3 regions of the Paenibacillus sp. FSL H7-0737 genome follow, and region 1 is predicted to be linked to each of the others. Evidence: riboswitches for the same ligand, from Rfam matches in the RefSeq annotation. Region 1 holds a riboswitch; each other region holds the start of a gene.
The links. Region 1 has a riboswitch for cyclic di-GMP ahead of H70737_RS30145 (bifunctional diguanylate cyclase/phosphodiesterase). Riboswitches for the same ligand answer to the same signal wherever they lie in the genome.
Positions count from the first base shown of each region.

Region 1 (5,089 bases):
GAACTCTTGTATCCACCTTTAATGGACTTACAAGCGATTCCTGCTCGGTCAATACATGTGAGGATATCGCTCTGACGATCATCTATACAGTAAATTCCACAATTAATCACTAGCCTAAAACCTTCTTCATTTCCAAACGTATAGTCGCTCATTTGTTCAGTAAGTACTTGTATACGGATGAATAATTCCGCCTTATTGTCATACGAAGTGAAAAGAATAAAACGATCACCCCCTAAGCGTCCAATGACATCCTCGTCTAATGTGTTTGCTGTTAAGCTATTAGCCACTTGAATCAAAATGCTATTTCCTTCATGAAAACCGACAATTTCATTTATGTATTTAAATTGTTCAATATCAAATTGCAACACAGCAAACTTTGTATTCTGTTTCTCTTTAAGTAAATACTGAGCATCTATAACAAATTTATTCGTTCTAGGAAGATGTGTTAACTCATCCTCAAAGGCAATCCTCTCCATCTGTTTCCTAATTTTGCTCTTATTTAATAGAATGTTAACAAATATGATCAATAATAAGACAAACATGATTACACATAATAGAAAAGTCGCCTGACTCATTTGAGACGCTTTGGCCATGATCAAATCTTTCGGTATCACGGAGAGAATATACCAGTCCTCAACCCCCTGGATGCCAGAATAACCTACCATTTTGCTATCTCCGTTAATCCAAAATATTCCTACTCCAGATTTTTTTGCGGTTATGTTCTCTTTAAAGATTTGCAGTTGTTTCTTATTTCTAGAATCAATACTTATACTTTCGAATATGTTATCAATTGTCTTATCCTCTTCAAGATTCTTCGATTTGATAATGACTTGTCCCTTTTGATCAATGATTTGAGAATAACCATGACCTTTAAAGAAGGAAACTGCAAGAGCATCATAAAGATCTTGTGTATATTTGCTGGCAGATAAAGCACCCTTCACTTCACCTTTAAACTTAAGTGGACTATTGATCGTGATAATTTCTTTATTGGAGATCTTATCTAAGAATGGATCAGAAATACTGCTAATACCCTGCAGAGCCTTTTGGAACCCTACTTCATCTGATACATCAAACATTGTCCCATCTGATGCGTAAGCTTTACCATCTGGGCTGTTGATGCTAATTCGAATAAAATTATATTTTTTATCAAAGTGATGCAGATATTTTTTGGTCTTATCCCAATCCATATAATTGATTTCCGAAATAGAATCAGCAATTCCATCTAATGAATCTAATCCACCCTGTATCATATTTCCAATCGATCTACTCGCATGTATCGTAGCTTCTGATGTAGCAGCAACCGCTTCTTGCTCATAAGAGTTAGCAGTCCATTTTATGAAATAGTAAGAGCACCCCCAAAATATCAACGTTGCCATTATGACGAGGCCTATCATTCTCCATACTCTCAGTGGTTGTGTCTGATCCATGTACTATCATCCTTTTTCCGATTTATTACGTTTTTTTATTAGAAAACGAGCAAAAAAAAGCCGCTATCAGAATGATAACGGCTGCAAATGCGTCAAAAAATAAGAGCATGAAACTCCCACTACATGCAACCGGCTGTCATATCTATAAATAGATTTAGACCCTATGGCTTTGTGTCCCTATTTTTCAATAGGTTTACCAATATTCTGTTTTACTATTTTTAGTCCTAAATACTCTATTAAAAATAGGCTACCACCAAAAGACCTATCTCCGCTGTGATTTAATTTTTTTGAATGGGAATTTTTTCACAAACGTCAATGTTAACTTTAATATAATATTTATTAATGTAAAGCAACAATTCTGCGAACAATTATATAATTAGATACTAAAGCCCAATGTAACATTTATATATGTCACATTGGGACTTACTTCTCAACACGAATTATGTTTGTCTTACAAACGCATAACGAACAACAGCTTCTTCTAAAATATCAATCCCCATAATGATATCATCTAAATCCGTATACTCATTGGGATGATGACTAAGTCCATCTACAGAAGGAACAAAGATAAGCCCTACTGGGCAAAGTTTGTTCATGTTCATGGCATCATGCCCTGCACCACTGATCATCCGTTGACTCGATATCCCTTTCTCTTCACAAATCGATTCTAGAACCTGACTGATCTCATCAGATAATAGGACGGGTTCCTCCGAAATAATTTCCGTACTCTCAATTACAAGTTGTCTATTTTCTTGTACTAAGGATATTGTTTGATACAAATGGTCTAACACACGTTGCCTGGATGCCACTGAAGTAGATCTGATATCAATTTTAATTTCCACTTCTCCCGGAACCACGTTCATAGCGCCATTCAAGATATCTATCACCCCTAGCGTCGCAACCGTTCCAAATTCTTGTTCGAGTTTGGCTGCTTTCTCAAGCTCAAGTGCTATTTCTGAGGCACCCAGAAAAGCATCTTTTCTCATATTCATAGGTGTCGTTCCAGAGTGGGATGCCTTCCCTGATATTTGAATATGAAGCCTCACGGGTGCAGCAATTCCAGTCACAATTCCAATTCTTTTATTATTGTTTATTAAGACAGGACCTTGCTCAATATGTAATTCAAAAAACGCTTTTAATTCTTCATTCTCTCTACTCGCCTGATCAATACTGTTATAATCCAGTGCACATAGCGAAAATGCCTTTTCCATGGTAATACCGTCTTTGTCCTTCAAAGATCTATATTTCTCCTTCTGAAATAACCCTGACATTACTTTGCTGCCTACTGTTGAAATCCCAAAACGCGAGGATTCTTCACAGGCAAATGAGATGATTTCGATCGGATGATCCGTTTCAATCCCTTTTTCGTTTAGACGTTTGATCACTTCCAAAGCAGCCGTTACACCTACTACCCCATCGTACTTCCCACCTTGGTATACCGTATCCAAGTGAGAGCCCATTACAACGGGTGGGAGCCCTTCTATCTTCCCATTCCTTCTAGCGATCACATTTCCGCAATGATCCATCCGAATATCTAAATTTTCAGCCTTACACATCCGCATAAAAGCACTCGTACATGTCTGCTCTTCATTTGTATAGGCAATTCTAGTGATGCCCTTCTCACCCGAGTTATATTGATTAATATTATCAAATAAAGCCTGATATCTTCTCTTTCTATCCATGCTAATATCTCCAATCCTGGGTATTCATGATTATGGTTTCATCAAAATTCGTGAATGATATACAATAGAGGTAGTGCTAGTCTTTAAAAATTACTTACTTGATGAGGTGTAATGGATAGCTATGAAGAAGACCATTATTTTTAAAGAAAATGACTCATTTACAATTAAAGCTGATTTTTATGAAACAAAACGTCCCCAAGCCCCTGCTATTGTGTACATTCACGGAGGCGGCCTACTTTGGGGTGATCGAGAAGATCTATCCGAGGAAATGATACAACTTTACACTAATAATGGCTTTGCGCTATTTTCGATTGACTATAGATTAGCCCCTAGGTCAACCCTATCTGACATCCTTGAAGATGTCCAAGATAGCCTTCTTTGGTTAGAAAAGGAAGGACCAAAACAATTCTCCATTGACCCCTCGAGGATCGCTGTAGTGGGAAGCTCAGCAGGTGGTTTCCTTGCACTAAGCACAGGAATGTTTACCCATAAGCCACGTGCGATTGTCTCCTTCTATGGATATGGCGATATTAGCGCTCCATGGGCACTCGAACCTAGTAGATTCTATTGTGAAAAGGATATCGTCTCCATGGAGATTGCAAAAGGTACAGTGTCCGATCAAATCATTACGAGCGCAAGCGTTGACGAGCGTTTTCTTCTCTATTTATATGCAAGACAATCCGGTCGTTGGATCGAAGAAGTGACGGGCTTGAATCCTTCTCTACATAAGGAAGAAATCCTCAAATTCTGTCCTATTCATCATGTAACTAAGGAATTCCCCCCTACATTGTTACTGCACGGAACGAACGATGTAGATGTGCCGTATGAACAATCGGTATTCATGAGAGCTGCGCTAGTGAAAGAAGGAGTACCGGCAAAGCTTATTACTATTCCAAACGGAGAGCATGTATTTGAAAAAGATTTCGATAACCCTGTTGTGCAAAAAGCTCTTCATCAGGTGATTGATTTCCTTCAGCTTCATCTTGCTGAGTAGGTCTGTAGAAGAACAGGAAAATCCGGCACTAAAATAGTGCCGGAAAATATAGGAGACCGCATGAATTATTTCTTGTTTAATTCGTGGAAATGCGTCCATAAATGATCGCAATCTTCTCTAGCTTCCACTTTAATCATATTAACAACACTCTCATCATGACCCACAAAATATTCGCGAAGGTGAATGTCAGAGAAGCCATGCTCTTTCGCATCATCTCTTGTGCTGCAATAATGAACTTCCTTAACACCTGACCAAATAATAGCGCCCATACACATCGGACACGGTTCACAGGTGGCATAAATTACACAATCCGATAAGTCCATCGTGTCTAGCTTTTTGCAAGCTTCTCGGATAGCTACCATTTCCGCATGTGCGGAAGGATCCGTGTCTCTCATCATTGTATTGCTAACCGCTGCAATTACCTCATCGCCTCGGACAATCGTTGCACCAAACGGGCCCCCAAATTTCTTGTTCATACCCTCAATCGTTGCGTCTACAGCCAATTTCATGTAATCCATTTCAAATTCCTCCTCTAGTTTAATTGGGATGATTTTAGTGTTTTGCTAAAGATGGTGTATAGAACAAACGAAACAATTAAGCCACTAAAGAAAGCAAAATCATTCATTCTAACTAGGAAGGGGATACCCTTAAGAAATGCACCTGACATAGGAAGGATGAAGCTGACTGCTAGAACAGCCATCGCAACAGGATTGTAACCATTCTTATATTCACCATTGCTACCTGCTGGGACATAGATATTATCAAGATTTAATACTCTTTTCCGATGAATAAAGAAGCTTGAAAGCATAATACCCGCAATTGGACCAAAGATGGACCCAATAAAGCTATAAAAGTAGAATAAAGTCGTTGTACTTTCTACCAGCTTCCATGGCAAAATCAAAGTTCCAACAACGGCTGTTAAGACACCTGCAGTTTTTACAGTGAATTTTTTCGGGAAAAGAGATGACATTTGCAAGCCAGCTGGC
Region 1 is NZ_CP009279.1:1,194,117-1,199,205, reverse strand. Features, by position in the region: gene H70737_RS30145 (bifunctional diguanylate cyclase/phosphodiesterase) at 1-1,427, opposite strand, end outside; cyclic di-GMP riboswitch class I at 1,549-1,635, opposite strand; gene H70737_RS05180 (Zn-dependent hydrolase) at 1,868-3,109, opposite strand; gene H70737_RS05175 (alpha/beta hydrolase) at 3,231-4,103, shown strand; gene H70737_RS05170 (nucleoside deaminase) at 4,169-4,621, opposite strand; gene H70737_RS05165 (cytosine permease) at 4,636-5,089, opposite strand, start outside.

Region 2 (5,089 bases), 780 kb from region 1:
TTCATTTTATTCCATGTATTATTCATTACAGAAGTTGTTCTCAATAAAGAACGATAATAACGAACCAAAGAAACTCAAGACATTGAGGGGAGGTATTCCTCTGAGACCCAGATCAGCAAAAAGAAGACCTAAACGAAAGAAACAAATCGGATTACGTGTTCTGCAATCAGGAATGGCTGTCTCCGTCTTGTTTCTGACTACCTCACAGCAAGTGGGTAGTACCTATGGTGGTTTTGGAGCTACTACGCAAACCACTAGCACAATTAGCTTTTGCGAAGTATTTCCAAACTCGATCAAGGGGCTTCTAACAGAACTCAAAGATCATATCGAAAGAGCTACTGCTTTAAAAGGATCGCTGCAAAGCTATACCCCTTCAGGCAGTCTCTCAGACGTTTCGGGAATAGAAGGCATGACGCTGGATGAGCTTGATGTCGCAGCGCAAGAGATTTCCACACAAATCTCCGCGCTTCAATCTCAAATCGATGGCGTGAATGAGCAACTGGCCACCAACAGCCAAATTTGGAACGAAATCAATGGTGAGCTGAATGCAGCAGCAGCCGTCCTATTCCAGATTGGAGGATATATGACCTCTCTAGATTCAAACTGTCTAGAAATCAAGGATGAACAATTCTTCAGAGAGCTGCAAAGCAGCCTGAATCAAAGCGGTGTAATCTCTGAATCCCTGAATGCTTCCTTAAAGGGAGTCATCCAATATCTAAACTCCATACACGACATCGGGCTTCCATTTGCTTCGGTAGTGACCAGTGATGTATATGGACAACCCGAGTTACGCAACGAGGCGTTTCAGCAGCCGTTACCTTTCCTGATTCCTTTTAGTCAGCCGGCCGGCAATATCTCTAGCGAACTAACCTCCACTTATGAAAATCTCAATACTGAAATGAATGATCTTAAAGAATCGGCTACTTCAGGAATCAGCAATCTTCAGAGTCAGCTCCAATTGATCAGTCAAACCCGTGAACAACAGTTGGAAGCGCTTGAGAAAGCCCGACTAGAGGCGCTGGAACAAACGAAGAAAGAAGAAGAACGTTTGGCACTGGAGAAAAAAGAAAAGCAAGAAGCTGAGGACAAAGCGAAAGCTGAAGCTGAGGAGAAAGCAAAAACGGAAGTGACTCCACCGAAAGGTGAAGCTACTCCAGAGAATATAAATAATGAACAGCCTGAAGCCCCAGCCACTAACCCGGTCGTTCCGGAAATTGGTGAAGAGCTAACGATTCCAAAAGATGTACCACAGCAAGCGGTTCCTCAGGAGGCGCCAAAAGCGGAAGATACAACCACTTCCCCACCGGTAGCAACACCAGCCCCTTCGGACCCTCAACAAGTTAAAGGTGGCGAATAATATGCGGATTAAAAAAATGATCAACAATACATTATCGAGCATCATGCTTGTGATATTCATTCTGCTGGTGGTAGCCGTAGTTTTATCAAAGGCCTCCGGCGGTGAACCTGCCTTCTTCGGATACCAGATCAAATCGGTACTCTCAGGTTCGATGGAACCAGGGATTCAAACCGGATCGATTGTCGCTTTAAAACCCGGAGGAGATATGAATCGCTTCAAAAAAGGCGATGTGATCACCTTTAGAAATGAAGAAAACCTGCTCATTACTCACCGTGTTGTAGAAGCAACAATGAACAACGCTACTGGTGAATCCATGTATCGCACGAAAGGCGATAACAATGATGCGCCTGATATGAACCCTACCAGTTCCACGAATGTTGTAGCTGAGTATACCGGGGTCACCGTACCTTACGTAGGTTACGCTATGAATTTCGCAGTTTCCAAAGCTGGAAGTGTCATGCTCATGATCGTACCAGGCTTGATGCTCCTGCTCTATGCTCTGTATTCGTCATGGAAGGCTGTAGCTGCACTCGAAAAGAAAAATGCTGCTATACTGCCCGCCTCTCCACCCCCAACTGAAATACAGTAATTCGTTGATTGTCCGCTTCCGCTTACGAACCGGAAGTTACAATATATAACTTTTATAAAAAAAACCACAAAAACCGAGGAGGAATTTTAATTATGGGTATCAAAAAAACATTGGGTCTTGGCGTAGCATCAGCAGCACTGGGTTTATCATTGATTGGTGGAGGAACCTTCGCTTACTTTAGTGACACTGCACAAAGCACTGCTACATTTGCTGCAGGTACACTCGATTTGAACTCCGACCCTTCAGTTATCGTAAATATTCCAAACCTAAAACCAGGTGATACTGTAACCAAATCCTTCAAATTGAAAAACGATGGTTCGCTCGATATCGGATCTATTATTCTGAACACTTCCACTCAAATTACGGATGCTAAAGGTGACAACTACCTGGATTTAGCCCAATTCATTAAGGTCAAATTCCTTAGAAATAACGATAAAGGAACCGTAGTTTCTCCAGAAGATGTAGTCTATCAAACTACGCTTGCTGATTTAAAATCTCAACATCCGGATCTCGTAAAAAATACTGGTTGGGATCAACTCTTCACCGAAGCATCTGGTATTAAAGCCGGCACCAATGACAGCTTCTCCGTCCAATTCGAATTTGTGGAAAATAACCAAGATCAAAATATTTTCCAAGGCGATAGCATAACCCTGACATGGGATTTCGTAGCTAAACAAGGTGCTAAAAAAGATTACTAAGATTAATAGAATAATTTAATATAATACTCGAAGAGCAGCAGATCCTGATTCCGGAAAGCGGATAAGTAGATGCTGCTCTTCTCTTTACAATAAACTTTGTCGAATTTAATGATATTTGCTATACTAATAACAAAAATTACGGAGGGGCGTCAGCATAGTGTCACAAAATATGGGCCAACGTATCCAGCATCTCCGCCTAGAAAAGGGATTGTCCCTATCTGAGCTTGCGGACAGAGCGGATGTTGCTAAGTCGTATCTTAGCAATGTGGAGAGAAACATCCAATCCAATCCTTCAATCCAGTTTATCGAAAAGATCGCCGATGCGCTTCAGGTATCCATCCACGCTTTGCTCTATGGAGAACCTAATGATGCTGAGGAGTCACCTTTAGATTCGGAATGGTTCCGATTGGTGCAGGAAGCTATGGCCTCAGGCATAAGCAAACGCGAATTCAAGGAGTTTCTGGACTACCAGAAATGGCGCCTTGATCAGAAGGATTAATATTCCACCTGACCTGATAAGATCCTCTTCTACTCATACTATTAAACATAAGCGCCTTCGCCCTCCTAACATGGACCGCGAAGGCGTTTTATATTCTAGTAAAATATAAGGACTATTTATCTTATATACTTTCTTATATACCGAAAAAGGGCCCAGCGAGTTATCGCTGGGCCCTTTTTCAAAATATAACGCACTAAATGTATTACTGCACGGCTTGCACAGTCTTCTCATGAAAGAATCGACGAATTTCATCTGCCTTTATGCCAGCCTTCTTAGCTGCTAATAATAAATGTACCCACTCAACGTCTAGATCAATGACCTGCTGTTCTCTGTTGCTTCCCTGGTTGGACTTGTCCAAAAAATCTCCTCCTAAGATTTTACGTCCCCAGGCAATCCGGCTGTCATAGTATTTCTACCTTAGACCCGCGACTTTGTGCCCCTGTCTTTCGGCAGGTTTACCTTTTACTGGACCCTTTACACGAAAGGATCTACTTTGAAATATATGAAAATCGCTAACTGCAATAACATTATACTATACTAAAGTGGAAAAGTGTGTCGATTTCTGATTAGTTTTTCCATTAAAAAACAAAAAATAGAAGCGCTTTTGTGCGATATCTTGTCCTATTAACACGATACTCGTCCCATTCATAAAATTAATTAAGCCAATATAATGATACTTCCTTCCCTATTAGTTAAAAATAAGGATATTAGAATCATTTTAGTGGGCCTTAGGAATGGGTAATGAGAAGAAACAGCGTTCTTTTCATTAGAACAAGCTAACCCATACCATTTTGCGAACGTATTGGACGAAAGAATGAATTGATTACACGTGTGGAAAGTAGCACAATAAGATGAGAAATGAAACCGCAATCATCACAGCTCCAGTAAGCGTTGACACAAAATGTCACGTATGGAGTTCATCCGTTAAGGAGGATGTATTCATGGCAGCCAAAGAGCCCTATAACGAATCCATTTGGAGTAAGTATTACGGACCCAATTTAGGCTACATTCAAGAAAGATATGAACAGTTTGTGAAAGATCCTTCCACCGTAGAGAATAATTATCGCGAGCTTTTTACAAATTCGGGTCCCCCACCCCTAACACCGGATAGCGAACCGGCTCCACAGCCTCGCATTTCGGGAGACACCGAATGGCTTAGAAAGGCAGTAAGAGCTTCCAAGCTAATCGCTAATATTCGTATATATGGCCATATGGCCGCTGATATTGATCCGCTTGAGCGCGATCACAATCCCATGGCTAAATATCTTGAACTCGAAACCTATGAGCTGACTCGTGAGGATCTGCTCGCACTACCTGCCACGCTCATTTGGGAGAATGCGCCGAATGATGTGCATACCGGATGGGATGCAGTTCAGCGTATGCGTCAGGCTTACACCAAGACAATCGCCTATGAATTCGGGCATGTGCATGAAGAACAAGAACTGAAATGGTTGAACAGACAGGCAGAATCCACAAGCTCACCAGCGCCTTTAAATAATGCAGAACGTAAAGAGCTGCTAAACCGCCTGATCCAAGTAGAGCAATTTGAAACCTTCCTTCACAAAACCTTTGTGGGTCAGAAGCGTTTCAGCTTGGAAGGCAATGACGCACTCGTACCGATGCTGGATGAAATCGTACGCGCTGCTGCGCATGACGGCGCAGAGCATATTCTGATGGGCATGGCGCATCGTGGTCGCCTCAACGTTCTTGCACATATTTTGGGCAAACCTTATGACATTATATTTTCAGAGTTTCATCATTCTCCGAACAAGGAGCTTTTCCCTTCCGAAGGCTCTACAGGCATTAACTATGGCTGGACGGGTGATGTGAAATACCATCTGGGTGCAGATCGCGCTGTCCGTGAAGGAGAAACCGTACGCACAAGAATAACACTAGCGAATAACCCAAGTCACTTGGAATTCGTCAATCCTGTCGTGGAAGGCTTC
Region 2 is NZ_CP009279.1:410,884-415,972, reverse strand. Features, by position in the region: gene H70737_RS01855 (hypothetical protein) at 83-1,357, shown strand; gene sipW (signal peptidase I SipW) at 1,359-1,946, shown strand; gene H70737_RS01845 (TasA family protein) at 2,039-2,644, shown strand; gene H70737_RS01840 (helix-turn-helix domain-containing protein) at 2,814-3,143, shown strand; gene H70737_RS30560 (anti-repressor SinI family protein) at 3,346-3,501, opposite strand; cyclic di-GMP riboswitch class I at 3,529-3,613, opposite strand; gene H70737_RS01835 (2-oxoglutarate dehydrogenase E1 component) at 4,085-5,089, shown strand, end outside.
Region 2: it holds a riboswitch for cyclic di-GMP, as region 1 does, so the genes downstream of both, H70737_RS30560 (anti-repressor SinI family protein) here and H70737_RS30145 (bifunctional diguanylate cyclase/phosphodiesterase) in region 1, are expected to answer to the same signal.

Region 3 (5,089 bases), 1.4 Mb from region 1:
TGATCTTCAACAGATAACGCTGGCTTGAAGGCTTTAACCTGTACCGGCTTCAGTGGGTTCAGCTTCTTATCATAACCAACGATCTTGTACGTATAATTGATGCTGCTATCTACATTCGTGTCCACGAACTGGTCAGTCCCTGTAAACCCTACTAACTTATCGTCTCTATACACTTCATATCCTAAGAAATCTTTCTTAAGATCCTTATCCATACTGAAGCTTAATGTGTTTGATTTAGCAGTAGCGTTAGGCGTGATATTAACCTTTATCGCAACATTCTTATCTGCTATTCCTGTTCCCTCATAATGAACCACTGAATTGTTTAAATACCAGAGCTTTTTCGGTGCTGGGTATTTAGCTAACTTCTCTTTCGTTTCAGGATTCACAGTGAAGCCATGTCTGGCAAAATAGCTACTTAGGTCTAACCCCAGCACTTCAGAGGAGAACTCCACCAAATACTGCTGCTTGGAATTGTCGCCGTTCGGAAGGGAGACCTTCCGCTCGCGGTATAGCTTGGTCAGTTCTGTCCAGTAACCCGGATGCGCTAATTCTAACTGCCAATAGGCACCGAGCTGTGCAAATAAGCCCTGCTGATTCATAACCACTTTATTTTCTTCGATTACATATTTATAAATATCACTTTCAAAAGGAATACGAGTATCCATCGAGTCCGCATAGACTGACATCAGCATAGACACCATATTATTGGTTACTTCACCATATTCTCGTTCACCCATCGCCAAGCGATGCCCTATTTCATGATTCAATCCCCATCCTGGATAGACTTTGTTAAAATCACCTAACATCGTCCCTACGGTCCCAATTTGTATCCCTGTATGATCTCCCGCTGCATACATCGCACCATAAGGCTGCATCAATCGGATGTTCTCACGAATTAGCTTCGCATCATGAATCACACTACTGCCATCCAAGCCATAGAAGTCAAAGATCGTCTTCATCCAAGTATCATAGCCGGTTACGGTACCCAGCGGATCATTTTCTTGCGTAATAAACTTGTTATAAGCTTCTGTCGCAGTTCCTGTGAAAATAACATGATCGCTGACCATTTCCACCACATCGATGAGCTCGCGATCTTGAACATTCGGATGCGCTGCCTTATCTTCATCTAATTTTTGTTTATAGGTGGTTAAGAAGGCTTTAAATTGTTCAGGATCTGTAGTCTTGGTCATCATAGGGATCTTGGTAAGCCCCTCGAACCGGATCATAGGTGCTTTACCTTGTTCCTCTGCTGTATATGGATTGACGATATACACTGTACCGCCTTTAGTCACTTCATGTGCATAATAACTATTCGTAGCAAATTCAGGAACGGTTATAATATTCTTACCTGGACGCAATTGCACACCTCTAGCCCAAACATTCCAAGCCGCCTCTTGTTGAGAAAAGACTAAAGAAGGTAGTTTATCGCTCGAAGCTGCGTCCACATAAACGTTGATTGTATCTCCAGGCATTGCAACGAGACCTGTAGGCTGGTTGTTCGTCCCGAAACCAATTCTCAGGTTTTCCTGCGCATGCTTTTTCATATCTCCACGTTGTTCCGCCTCAATGATGGTGCCTTCAGTTTGAACTTCACCATTCACTAGCTTCTTAGCTAAATCCAAAGAATCTTTCAGGATTGGATAGAGCGGATGTACTTTTGCCGCTTCTTCTAATTCGTTGATTGCTTCGACGCTATTATAAGCAGGAACAACCGCACTCATCGTGCCATCTGTGAAAATACCATTTACAGCTTCACTTACTTTATCCTCTGTATAAAATCTAAATTCAGCTGCAAAGGGTCTGTTGATATTGGCTTTTGTGAACTTGAATTTCAATCTTTTAAACTTTGTAGGTTCGAATTTAAACTCCAGAAAGTCATTCGTACTAGTCGCGGTTCCGCTAGATACGAGTTGGAAGGTCTCTCCCTTACTTGTTTCTGATGCATAAATTTCAAAAGCCTCTGGGAAGCCTTTGCGGTTATCTCTAGCCAGGAAAGCCACTCTATCTAGTATTTTCGCTTGCGCTAATTCAAACACGACTTCATTCGTGAAGCTGTCATCATTGTTTTTGTTCGTTTCCCAGTGTGTATTCGGCTGGTCATCGAGCATGTATTCCGGTTTCGTACCTGGATAGCTTCCACCGTTCACCGTTACTTTTGATACATTAGAGTTGGGCATTCTATAAGCTTCGCTATAGGCATTTTCGTATGCTGTACCATAGCCTTGTAGCTTCGAAACCTTAGCCGCTGTTGCCTCTATTTGATGATTCTCCAGAAGTACTTTTGCATTCTCTATATCTGCTTGAAACTGCACGTACAGTGGATGTGTCTGTACTTCTTGTTCTAAAGCCGTTAATTTCTCCACCGTATTAAATGCTGCGCTAACTTGACTCAAGGTATCATCTGTAAATAAATTTTTCATTTTAGCGGATACGGTATCTTCTTTGTAAAAAGAAAACTCAGCTGCACTCGCCCAATCTTGGTTAGCTTTTTTGAAGACAAATTTAAGTCTCTTGAAGGCTGTGGGTGCAAACTGAATCTCTACTACGTCACCTGCTCCGCCTTTATATTCTCCAGAGGATACTAGCGTATAATCGCCTGCATCCGTAGTTGAGCCATAAATATCAAATTCCTGAGCAAACCCCTTCCCCTTTGCACTGGATTGTCTTGCAGCGTATACGATTCTATTTAATTCAGTGGACTCATTGAAAACAAAGACAACCTCATTCGTGAACGTTGAACTGTTCGGTTTGCCCGTTTCCCAATGCGTACTCATATCGCCATCAATAGCCTTAGCTATAGGTGAACCTGAGTAGTTGCCACCGTTATTGGTAATGGATTTAATATTCGCAGGATTCATTCTAAAAACATCATTATAAGCGCCTAGGATAGCCTTGCCGTACAGATCAAACGGAATAACTGACGCATTGCTGAATAGGTCAGCCTTGCTTTGTACTACAGTGTTCACTACACTTACCTTGCTTACATCACTTGCTAAAGCATAACCTGCCTCACTCGAAAAACTGGCTAACATGGCTGCCGATGTAGCGATCGCAATCATTTTTTTCATCTTTTCTACCCCCCAGATGTAATATGAATCTCTTCCGTGCCTAAAAATAGGCACAAAAAAAACTACCCCAAAAGAGTAGCTTGATTGCGTATAAAGTCGCATAAAAACTAAGACTTAATTTTTATTAAACTTTAACAAAAAGCGTAATACACTCTTTGGCAGCTGGCTGACAATAGTTATGATAACCTTAGTCCCTATAGCTTTGCGTCCCTACATTTCCATAGGTTTGCCTATGAAGTTTCGAATACATTACAAAGAGTAACATAACGCTACATCTGATCGCATGATTAATTGGTATGAAATCCGAATAGGTAATTGCAATTACTTTTTCTATCGTGATAGATATTCTTTATCGAGTATCCCGGAAGAGAGAGGACACTTTAGGACTGGAGGTCTACTTAACTCCCCGCACCAAACAAACGCCGGAACCAATTCCACACATCGCCCGTGATGGGAATTAACCCGAAGCCATGCTCGCCAACTGCGATTAGACCATATGCCCATTGGCCAATAGCTACTGCTCCCCCAGCAATCCGTCCTATGGCTACCGCCCCAAATGCCGTATCACCTATGGCGACAGCCCCCAACGCTTTTTCGGCTATCGCGATCGCGCCTACAGCCACTCCTGCAATGGCAATCGCCCCAGCTGCGAAGCCAAGCCAGCTAATGGCTATCGCTCCAAGGGCTAACCACATTCCTAGTGATATTGCACCCACGGATAGAACCCCTACGCTTATCGCACCTATGGAAATCAAGCCTACAGCTACATCTCCAATAGCAATTAATCCAACAGCTGTCTTCACTTGTGGCTTGCTTCCGTGACCATACCCCTGACCTGAGTATCGACCCAAATTGCTGCGAATACTTACCACCGGAAATGATGGAGACGGCCATTGATAATCAATTTCTCGTCCACCTAACCCTCTAGAATCCGCCCAGTGTGTGATGTACTTATGCCATTTCATATCCATCCCGTCCCCCTTCTCAATTACCTTAATTATACAACCCCGGGGGTTGGCTGCACTCAGACTCTGACCTGAAATTCATCTCATCCTCTAGACGGAGTTATACTCATTAGTATCACTGTTTGGGAATAGGATCAGGCTTTCCAAATAAATATCCCTGAAACAACTGATAACCACTCTGCTTAAGCCATTCAAAGTCCTCTCTAAACTCCACACCTTCTGCTAAAGGAACAGATTGGATTTCTAAAGCTTTTTCTAAAAATTGTTTAGCTATTTTCTGTTTGTTCAGATCGCTGGACACACCCTGAACATATTTCATATCCAGCTTCATGTAATGGGGTTTAAGCTCCAATAACATCTCGATCGTGCTGAAGCCCTCGCCAACATCATCTAAAGCGTATTCAAATCCCCGATCCTTGTAATATGTCAAAATAGCTTTCAAATGAGCGAGATCATCCACTTTCTCCGTCTCAACAACTTCAAAAACAAAAAGAGAGGGATCGACGCCTAATTGATTGGCCAGTTCAACGGTTGATCTTAAGCAGAACTCTGGAGCGTAGATCGACGTTGGGATAAAATTAATAAACGTTTTTTTATTTAAGGGTGCAGCATATTTTACAGCAGTCATTCTACATAACCGGTCTAAAGCATATAAACGCCCACGATTCCGTGCCGCCGCAAAAATCTCATTAGGATAGATAAGGGACCCATCTTCTTTTTTAAATCTGGATAGGAGCTCGTATGCAAAAATCTCTTCCCGTACGTTCACAATCGGTTGGAAGTGACAAGTAACTAAGCCCTTAGTTATAACCTCATCAATCCACTCCATATCAAGTACAGTAGGTAATTCGGATAGAGGTCTCCATGTTTGGTCATCTATACGGAATTCAAACTGCTCCGACTCCATATGGTCATTACAGAAATCTAGAAAATCCCGCACCCCAGCCTCCTTAATCGTAATCACATTTTCTTCTACCTTATGTATCGAATTACTTCTACTCAAGTGATGAATAACCTCAGGTAAAATCCTTAGATTAAGCTCACCATGAGCCTTGA
Region 3 is NZ_CP009279.1:6,596,542-6,601,630, forward strand. Features, by position in the region: gene H70737_RS28790 (NPCBM/NEW2 domain-containing protein) at 1-3,068, opposite strand, end outside; cyclic di-GMP riboswitch class I at 3,223-3,309, opposite strand; gene H70737_RS28795 (hypothetical protein) at 3,467-4,039, opposite strand; gene H70737_RS28800 (EAL domain-containing protein) at 4,149-5,089, opposite strand, start outside.
Region 3: it holds a riboswitch for cyclic di-GMP, as region 1 does, so the genes downstream of both, H70737_RS28790 (NPCBM/NEW2 domain-containing protein) here and H70737_RS30145 (bifunctional diguanylate cyclase/phosphodiesterase) in region 1, are expected to answer to the same signal.